Regions from separate parts of the Peribacillus sp. Aquil_B1 genome, predicted to be linked through region 2. Evidence: riboswitches for the same ligand, from Rfam matches in the RefSeq annotation. Region 2 holds a riboswitch; the other holds the start of a gene.
What was found. A riboswitch is a leader RNA that binds a small molecule or an ion and turns the genes downstream of it on or off. The one in region 2 is predicted to bind S-adenosylmethionine.
Positions count from the first base shown of each region.

Region 1 (5,195 bases), on a different contig from region 2:
TCTTTAATATGCTCTGGCGTCGTACCACAACATCCGCCAATGATATTGATCCATCCCTTATCGGCAAATTGCTTCATTTTCTCAGCCAGGGAAGTTGGTGACTCATGATAGTGTCCTTCTTCATCAGGGAGCCCGGCATTCGGATAACAACTGATGGCGCTATTCGATATATCTGCAAGTGTCCTGATATGGTCTATCATGAATTCCGGCCCTGTTGCACAATTAAGGCCGACAGCTACGGGCTTCATATGTTCAACCGATAAATAAAAAGCTTCTATGGACTGGCCAGCAAGTGTCGTGCCCATCGGTTCAATTGTTCCTGATATGATGACAGGCACTTCTTTTCCTGTTTTTGCAAATGCTGCTTTGATGCCAGAAAAGGCAGCCTTGACATTAAGCATATCCTGACAGGTTTCCACCAACAGCAAGTCTACACCGCCATCCAAGAGACCCAGTGCCTGTTCTTCATAAGAATCGGTTAAAATATCAAAAGTCGTTCCGCCCGTTACGGAAAGCGTTTTTGTAGTGGGGCCCATCGATCCGGCTACATACCTTGGCCATTCCTCATTGGAATACTTTTCACAAGCTTTAACGGCAAGCTCAGCTGAAATTTTATTTAGCTTGTAGGCAATCGTGCTTATTTGGTATTCATCAAGAACGATGCTGGTCGCTCCAAAGGTATTGGTTTCAATGATATCTGCGCCCGCTGCTAAATATTTTTCATGAATGGACTGGATGATTTCCGGTTGCGTCAGTGATAAATATTCATTGCAGCCCTCGAATTGTTCTCCGCCAAAATCGTCTGCTGTCAAATTCTCCGCTTGAAGCATGGTTCCCATCGCCCCATCAAGCAGGAGAATCTTAGAATTTAACTGATCTTGAATCGCTTTTTTATTCATGTACTGCCACCTCTGATGTCTGTTTACTATCGACTTTTCTAATATATTTCGTAAGTTCCGCCGTCATTTCATAGCGAAGGAACGGAGTGATTAAATATATGCCCTTGAATTTTTCCCTAGCCGCGTCCACCAGTTCCCGCGCGATATTGACCCCTTCAATCCTTGACTTTACAGGGTCATCCCCCGCTAAAGCCATGGCCCTTCTTACGTTATCAGGCAATTTAATGCCAGGGATCTCATTATGGATGAATTCTGCATTCCGGGTGCTTGTCAAAGGCATGATACCGATGAAAATCGGAGTTTCTAAATGTTTTGTAGCTTCATGCACTTCTTCGATTTGCTCCACCGAATAAATTGGCTGTGTCAAAAATGATTGGGCACCGCAGGAAATCTTCTTTTCCATTCTCAGTACGGCTTTATCCAGATATTTCACATTAGGATTAAACGCTGCCGCAATTTTAAAATTTGCCCGTTGACCCAAACTTTGACCGGAATAGGAAAGACCTTCATTAAATTGTTTGACCAGGCTTATAAGGTCAAAGGAAGATAAATCATAAACCGAGGTGGCACCCGGGAAGTCCCCTATTTTTGAAGGATCTCCGGTGATGATCAATAATTCATTCAGCCCTACCGTCTGCAGACCCATTAAATGTGACTGGAGGCCAATCAAATTTCGATCACGGCATGTTATATGCACCATCGGATTAATATTCAATTGGTTCTTAAGTAAGTTAGCCAGTGCATCATTCGATATCCTTGGTGAGGCAAGTGAATTATCCGCTAATGTAATGGAATCGACCCCTGCTTTTTTCAAAACCTCAGCACCGGTCATGAAACTCTCTATTCCCAGTTTTTTCGGTGGATCAAGTTCAACGAGGATCGTCCTTTCCGTTTTGGCCTTTTCGTACAGTGGAAGCTCCAATTCTCGATCGTTCACTTCAATTATTTCTATTTCGCGGGATTTCGTAACTTTCTCTTTTACAGGAGCAAAACTTCCGATCGCATTCTTTACAGCTTGGATATGCAGTGGAGTCGTTCCACAGCACCCGCCTATGATAGCGGCACCTTGCTCACGAAGTTCCAAGGCACTTGACCCAAAGTATTCCGGCACGGCTTTATAGACGAGCCTTCCATCCACATAATCAGGGAGGCTGGCATTAGGGTATATGGCGATCGATGCTTCCTTCGGCATACTCACTTCTTCCAAGGCCCGGATCATATGATGTGGACCAAGACGGCAATTCACCCCCACAACATCGGCACCCAGTTGCTCGAGTTTTTGAAAGGCTTCATTTAAATGGATTCCATTTTGTAGATTACCCAGTTCATGCATCGAAACATTTGCGATGATCGGCAGTCCAGTTTCATTTTTTACGATTTGCAGGACGGTTTCCAGCTCTTCCAGGTCATAAAATGTTTCCAAGAGAATTCCATCCGGGTTTTCCATCAACAGACTGTATAGCTGTTCACGAAAACCCCGTTTAATCTCTTCCATGCTTAAATCCGATTTCCTGATACTCCGCTGTGCCCCTATGGTACCGAAGACATACGCCTTTCCTTTTGCCGCTTTTTTAGCTAGAATGACTCCCTGGCGGTTGATTCTGCTAACTTCATCTTCAAGTCCATACCGTTTCAATTTGTTGAAATTAGCTCCGTATGTATTTGATTGAAGGATATCTGCACCAGCTTCCAGATAGGCACGGTGGATGGACTCTATTTGATTTGGATTCGTGCAGTTTAATTCCTCATAACATTGATCGATGCCATTTGAGTACAATAAGGTCCCCATTGCCCCTTCCCCAACCAACATTCTTTCTTTCACTTCTTTACGAAAATTCATCATTACACCCTCTCTCAAAAACAGTCCTGTTTTTGTCGTATTTTATGAGTATGAGAGAAAAGGAAAAAAAACCTTCTCAAAGAAGAAGGTTTTTTGAAACATTCTCCTCATCTATCAAGCTCTGCTTGCTGGATTTAGCACCTTTGCCTAAGCTGGTTGCTGAGGTTTCTTCGGGCCAGTCCCTCCACCTCTCTCGATAAGATCCATTTATATAATTTTCACAAGATTTCAAAATTAGATTATATTTAATTTACATTAATAATCTGTCAATTTCAATACCTGATCGACATTTTTTTCACTTTTGCAAAAATGATTCAATCTTTTGCGGGTTTAACCCTCTTCAAGATTCTTTGTTTCCAGTCTTCCGCTAACGAGTCTAGAGTAAGTAAAGCCTTAGCGCCTTCCAGGCCATCTCGTTTATGTAGGATTACCTCTGTTGCATAATGAACTGAAATTTTTTCTTGCAAACGATCTATCAGCACGATTTCGTTTTGCTTATTTATCGTTCCTTCTTGAAGTACTCTTGCAAAATAACCAGTGAAACTCGTTTTCAGCACAAGTTCCAAAAACTTAGGTTGTTGATTAAAGTGGGAAATGGTCGAACAAGGTATCCTCCCCTGGTTAATTTGCACAATCACTTCGCCTATTTGATAAATATCGCCGATATACGTGTCTTCTTCCCTCATCCCCTCTACGGTTAAATTTTCACCGAATGCTGGGATATCCAGCTTTTTAGAGAATTTTTCATTCCATAATGAATAATGCTCAAAGGGGTAAATGCACAAAGCCCGATCAGGACCTCCATGGAACTTTACATTACCAATCCCATCACCAATTATGCCTGATTTAGTCACTGTCACATTATCCTGTGCTTGTTTATCCATGGCTGAAAAGATATCGACATTCGAAAAAATTTCCTGTTTCGGCTTTCCGGCATGAAGTGATTTGATTTTTCCATTTTCCATTTGCATCTTCCATTCATATTTAATTTATATCATCCTATATGTATAAATTATACTAAAAATCCATTTATTCTGTAGCTTTTTATAAGTATATGAAGTGAAAAAGCCACATAATCCGCTTAAATGGACAAAATATCATTGATTTCCAGAAAAATTCATAGGTTAGTTTCAGTAATTTTGTTGCTATTTCAGAATTAAATATGGTAGAATATGAACACAATATATAGTCGAAAACTACAACCGTTCGCCTATATGTTGATTTTCACGATTGAATTCCTCATTGTCGCTCTTTAGGGAGCGAATTTTTTTGCCTCCATTTCCATCCATTTATTTTCTTTTATTCCATCCATATCCTTAAATCGTGATTCACTTACCTATTTGCACTTTCCTTTCCTATACAAATCCCTCCCTGTAAAGTCACTTTCACTCCCTTATAAGTGTCTGGTTCTTTGCTAAAACAAGCAGAAAGCCGAGCGACACCATATGTCTTCCGCTCAGCTTCCTGTTTAAGCTTGTTTCTTTTTTTTCGGTGCCGCTTTCTTTCGGGTCGTCTTTTTCTTTTCCGGTTCATCATGTTTCGTACGGTCAATGGATGCCTGTAATGCCTCCATTAAATCGGTTACATTGTTGGAAACTGGTTCTTTTGTTTTGGCTGTAATCGTCGTCTGTCCCGTTTTCTTTGATTCAATCAATTCTAGCAACGCGGTTCGATAGTCATCCGTGTATTTTGTCGGATCGAAAGTAGTCGTTAATTGATCTATCAATAATACGGCAGTATCGATTTCTTTTTTTACAATGGTATCATTGGCTGGGATATTCGGAACGTCCGCTGTGGAACGGACTTCATCCGGATAATGAATCGTTTCCATCACCAAGGTATTATCAACGACTCGGATTACCGCCATTTGTTCTTTAGAGCGAATGATGATTTTCGCTAATCCTACCTTATTGGATTCCTTGAGGGCCTGCCTCAAAAGGGAATAAGCTTTTATCCCTCCGTCATTAGGGGACATGTAGTAACTCCGATTGAAATAAATGGGATCTATTTCTTCAATTTTAACGAAATCCACGATTTCCACGGCTTTTTCTTCGTTTTGTTTTTTCAGTTGCTCCAATTCATTGTCTTCCAATACAACAAATTTTCCCTTTGTATACTCAAAAGCGCGGACTATATCATCCTTACCCACTTCTTTCTGGCATACCGGACAAACTTTTTCGTATTTAATCGGTGAATGACATTCCTTATGCAACGTCCTTAAAGAAATATCCTTATCCTCCGTTGCAGCATGAAGTTTGATCGGAATGTTCACCAAACCGAATGATATGCTCCCCTTCCACATCGTATGCATATTCGTCACCTCATAACTTATTTTTAAAGAGAAGAACAATTTTATTATTCCCCTTTGTCCAAAAAAATCCGAAAAAACAATTGCCAACTCTAACACTTCGTTTTTTTGGCAAAATAATGTTAACCAATTATTTGCGGAGGTGATA
Region 1 is NZ_JAKXEE010000001.1:1,606,908-1,612,102, reverse strand. Features, by position in the region: gene metH (methionine synthase) at 1-899, opposite strand, end outside; gene MPH60_RS08115 (bifunctional homocysteine S-methyltransferase/methylenetetrahydrofolate reductase) at 892-2,739, opposite strand; SAM riboswitch class I at 2,844-2,942, opposite strand; gene MPH60_RS08110 (MOSC domain-containing protein) at 3,054-3,704, opposite strand; gene ku (non-homologous end joining protein Ku) at 4,208-5,050, opposite strand.
Region 1: linked by a shared signal. The riboswitch ahead of MPH60_RS08115 (bifunctional homocysteine S-methyltransferase/methylenetetrahydrofolate reductase) and the one ahead of MPH60_RS15545 (Fur-regulated basic protein FbpA) in region 2 are both predicted to bind S-adenosylmethionine.

Region 2 (5,195 bases):
GAATCCGAACATTTGATACAGGAAGCTTTGTCACGTTTATTGATAAACCGGACTTCAATCGTCATTGCACATCGTTTATCGACCATTCATGATGCCGATCAAATAATCGTTCTGGAAAAAGGGCAGGTTCATGAAAAAGGAACACATGAACAGTTATTGCAAAACAACGGCAGATACAAGCAGCTCCATGACTTGCAGTTCCCTCAACTAAAAGCCATTTTAAATTCCTAGCAAGCAAAAATGCACAGAATGCCTTTCTGTGCATTTTTGCTTTCATTTGAAATCATAACTTTCCAAAACCCGATTCGCAATGAGCTGGTACCCTTTTTCATTCGGATGTAACTTATCACTGAAATACTCTGTTTTCTTTTTACCTTCAAAAAGATCATTCGTAGGAATGAATAACATCCTATTGTCTTTATCCGCTATTCCCTTTATTGACTGGTTATAATCGCGAATGTGCTTTTCAAGTTTATGATTTCCTTTATTTGGATTATATAGTCCTACTATCAGAATATCCGCTTTATCGTTTGCCTTTATCAGTGTTGACGTAATCTTTTGCAGATGGCTGATATACTCCCGTTTACCCTCATTGATTTTTCGATCACTGATTTTCTCCAAGTCCCCGCCGTTACTATTGATCAAGTCATTCGTTCCGATATAAACGATGAAAGTATCGGCTTCATCAAGTTTCGTTTTAATGCGGTAATCATCAAGCTGTTTCATCACCCCATCCGTTTCCTGGCCTTTTATACCGTAATTCCAAAAACTCACCTTTTGTTCAGATTCTGGGTTATTCAATTCATCCTCCAGGCCTTCTATATATCCTTCCCCGTCCTTATCCCCTTTTCCATAGGTTAACGAATCTCCAAAAGCCATCACCCTTTGCACATCTTCCGACTCCGAGGCCTGAAATTCATATGCAGCAAAACATATAACCAGTACTATAATCAAAAAAACTGCCAACTTTTTCATTTGGTTCTCCTCTGTCTTTTTACTAGTAGTATTTAATCCTTTACATACCCCAAAAATCTGCAGACGTAACATAAAAAAGAATTGTCAGATAAAGAGTAAAGAGTGTATGATAATAAAAACTTTCAATGGATTGGGTGTCATTCACCGTCCCTTAAACAAAAAACGGGATTACCCTTCATTCTGGAGATTGAATAAATGATAGTTAGGAGTTTAAATCATGGAAGAGCACATAGAGTTTAGAGAGGCAGAACTATCTGATCTACCCAAAATTGTTGAAATATATAATTCGACAATTGCTTCAAGAATGGTCACGGCGGATACGGAGCCTGTATCCGTCCAATCGAGGGTTAAATGGTTTGAGGAACATCATTCAGAAAGTAGACCGCTATATATCATTGCTATAGAAGGGAAAACTGCTGGCTGGATGAGCTTTCAATCCTTCTATGGCCGACCGGCGTATAACTCCACTGCCGAAATCAGCATTTATATGGATGATTATTTCCGGGGAAAAGGAATCGGACAAATTTCGATTCAAAAGGCAATTGAATTGAGTCCAAAATTAGGTATTAAGACTTTATTGGGTTTCATTTTCGCCCACAATATACCGAGCCTTAAGCTTTTTTCCAAATTCGGGTTTGAAGAATGGGCGCATTTACCTCAAGTTGCCGAGCTGGATGGCATTGAGCGCGATTTGGTCATTCTTGGTAAACGTGTCGATATTTAAGATAATTCTTTAGAGCTATTGCCTTGAGCAGTAGCTTTTTCAAATTAATACAGTTCAAATTGGCTAATTTAAAAATACCTATATGCTTTTTGGAGAGAAAAATATTCTGACTCTCTTTTACTTGCTAACGCATTTAAAAGCGAATCCAATTCTTGACTGGCTTGAACAGTTAGCAGACTTGTTAAGCCGTAACTTGCTGCCAATTTGATCATTTCCTGTCTCTTTTCTTCTACTTTTTCTATCGTTACCTTACGGCAAGGCATTATATGTCACCTCCCATTTATTCAATTTTTTTACACTTTCATCATAATGAAACTACTAGTTAAAATCAACTATTTTTCAGAAATAAAATGTGTTATTTTATAGGTTAAATGTGACAAAACACCTACTTCATTCTTTAATTATGTATATTTTATGTCATTTCCTATTAAACGCAAAAAAGCACCCACTGGTGTCGACTGTGAATGCTTACATCATATCCCTTATCCTAGAACCCAAAATATAGTCCATCGCTTACTATGTCATCCATTCAGAAGGTGACTCGTTATTAGGTCTATTTATAACAATCTTATATTCATCTTCAAGCACTTTTAATGGGGCATCATAAAGGTGCCTTTCATCAGAAGTTTTGTATACTCCATTGGCCAATAGCTCTTCAATGAGCTTTGCCTTCCTCTGTTCAATCCTCTTAAATAGTTCTGCCATGTAAATGGCTCCTTTCCTAGTCATCCTAGAGCCTGCTTCTAGTTAGCTAACTTTATCAACATATTTGATTTTCACCAAATTATATATACCTTTTCTATTATGTCACTAAACGTTATTTCCCAAAAATAAAAGCCCCTTCTAATTCAAGAAGAGGCTGACAGTGTCCGTACGGCTCTTCTTATCTTCCAAGCATATGCTTGTTGGATTTAGCACAGTTCCCAAAACGGTTCCGCTGCCGAGGTTTCTTAGGGCCAAGTCCCTCCACCTCTCTGGATAAGAATTCGATATATAATTGTTGTAGAAATGATTCTATCCTAATAATCATCAAAAGTCAATTACCTGGTTCTCCCTTTTTTCCTTGACATTGTTTATCCCTCTTTTAAATACGGGTTGCAATTTCTTGTCTTTCTGATATGATGTCAGTAATTACATACAATTCACACCACTAGGGGAGTCTTTTTTTTAGACTGAGATGGAATTAATTCCGGACCCTTTGAACCTGAACCGGCTCATACCGGCGGAGGGAAGTGGATGATATCGTCCATTTACAGACTATATCCATCTACCCCGTTCCGTATTCAGGAACGGGGTTTTTCATTATCAAGGAGAACCATTCTAAAGGAGGATGAACAATGGAGAAGATTAAAACAGAAACATTCAGTGATAGACTTCACGCACGGGCAAAAGAGATTTGGAAAAGGAACCATTCACATCCCTTTGTTCAGGCAATTGGAAACGGCACGCTTCCTGAAAAGAAATTTGCCTATTACCTGAAGCAGGACTATATCTATCTCATGGATTATTCCAAGCTCTTTGCTTTAGGTGTCATCAAAGCTCATAACATCGAAACCATGGCAAAGTTTGCGAGTATTTTAAATGAAACCCTTCAAGTGGAAATGGATATCCATCGGCATTATGCTTCCGAATTCGGAATCAGTTCCAAAGAATTGGAAGATACAGAACCTACTCCCACCACTCTAGCCTATACAGGTTACATGCTAAATGCAGCACAGCATGGGACTTTGGCAGACTTGATCGCCTGTCTCCTGCCCTGCGCTTGGGATTATTATGAAATCGGTTTGCTATTAAAAGAACAAAATGGAGCAGCATTGGAAAACAATCGCTACGCAGATTGGATAAGGTCCTATTCATCGCCTGAATTCGGGGAAGCACACAAGTGGCTGATCGCATTGTTGGAAGAATTGACGGAGGGCATGCCAGAAAAGGAACTTCTTAGATTAGAAAAGCACTTTTTGGTTACTTCCCGATATGAATATTTATTCTGGGATATGGTTCAAAATGAGCAGGATTGGCCGCTGTAGGTCGCAGGCATGATGAATCCTATCAAGAAACTGACGTTGACTGCCATGATCACGGCTATAACGACGCTGACCAGTTCATTTATTTTCATCCCTGCAGGATTTGCAAAGATCTTTCCTATTCAGCATCTGGCAAATGTCCTCACGGCCGTTCTATTGGGGCCTGCTTATGCTGTGACACAAGCTTTCTTAGTTTCCATCATTAGAAACATGTCTGGTACCGGTTCAATATTCGCCTTTCCCGGCAGCATGATCGGTGCACTTTTGGCTGCCATCCTTTATCGAAAAACACAAAGCTTAAAATTCGCTTGTTTAGGTGAAGTGATCGGGACCGGCATTCTCGGTTCCCTGGCCTGTTATCCACTTGCCATCCTCCTATTGGGAGAAAAAGCTGCTCTTTTTGGTTTTTTACCGGCTTTTATGCTCAGTTCATTCGCAGGTTCGATTTTAGCTTTCATATTACTTAAAATACTTCTAAAAAATAATTATATGAAGGGGTTTTTTTATGAAAACAGCATTAACCATCGCCGGCTCTGATTCTGGGGGCGGTGCTGGAATACAAGCGGATTTAAAAACATTTTCTGCACATGGGGTCTTTGGAATGTCTGCCATCACAGCCGTAACCGCACAAAATACAATGGAAGTCCGTTCTGTACAGCCAATAGAAACAGCTATCATATCGGACCAAATTGCAGCTATATTTGAAGATATTCCTGTCGATGCAGTAAAAATAGGCATGCTCGGATCAAAAGAAATCGTGGAAACAGTCGCAGCGTCCCTTAAAACCTACATGCCTGCCATCGTTATCCTTGACCCTGTCATGATTTCCAAAAGCGGCCACCATTTGCTCGACGAAAAGGCTGTCTCCGCCTTAAAAATGGATTTGCTTCCGCTTGCAACACTTGTAACACCAAATGTACCGGAAGCGGAAGTACTTACTGGCTTGTCGATTCGGACGAAACAAGATTTCTATAGAGCATGCAATTCAATACAAGAAATGGGTCCCAAAGCCGTTTTACTTAAAGGCGGCCATGCAGCGGGAAATCCAAATGATCTTTTTTATGATGGGACTGACTTCCACTGGATCAAGGGAGAGCGCATTCATACAAAAAACACTCATGGTACGGGCTGTACCTTATCATCCGCCATTACATCAAACCTGGCAAATGGACTGCCATTGCAAGAGTCGATCGAACAGGCCAAGACTTATATTTCTGAAGCGATACGCAATAGTTTTTCAATCGGTAAAGGTCATGGACCTGTCCATCATTTTCATTCATATTCAAAAAAAGAACGGAGTGACTTAATATGAAGGTTTCCGCAGCCGATTTATTCGTGAAGGTAAGAGAAAGAAAACCACTCGTTCATCAAATCACCAACTTTGTTACGGTCAACGACTGCGCAAATGCCACCCTTGCCATCGGTGGTTCACCAGTGATGACATCGAGCCCAAGAGAAGTGGCGGATATGGT
Region 2 is NZ_JAKXEE010000002.1:379,465-384,659, forward strand. Features, by position in the region: gene MPH60_RS15525 (ABC transporter ATP-binding protein) at 1-231, shown strand, start outside; gene MPH60_RS15530 (GDSL-type esterase/lipase family protein) at 274-975, opposite strand; gene MPH60_RS15535 (GNAT family N-acetyltransferase) at 1,193-1,699, shown strand; gene MPH60_RS15540 (aspartyl-phosphate phosphatase Spo0E family protein) at 1,768-1,962, opposite strand; gene MPH60_RS15545 (Fur-regulated basic protein FbpA) at 2,216-2,404, opposite strand; SAM riboswitch class I at 2,580-2,684, opposite strand; TPP riboswitch at 2,842-2,947, shown strand; gene tenA (thiaminase II) at 3,037-3,726, shown strand; gene thiW (energy coupling factor transporter S component ThiW) at 3,739-4,260, shown strand; gene thiD (bifunctional hydroxymethylpyrimidine kinase/phosphomethylpyrimidine kinase) at 4,229-5,035, shown strand; gene thiM (hydroxyethylthiazole kinase) at 5,032-5,195, shown strand, end outside.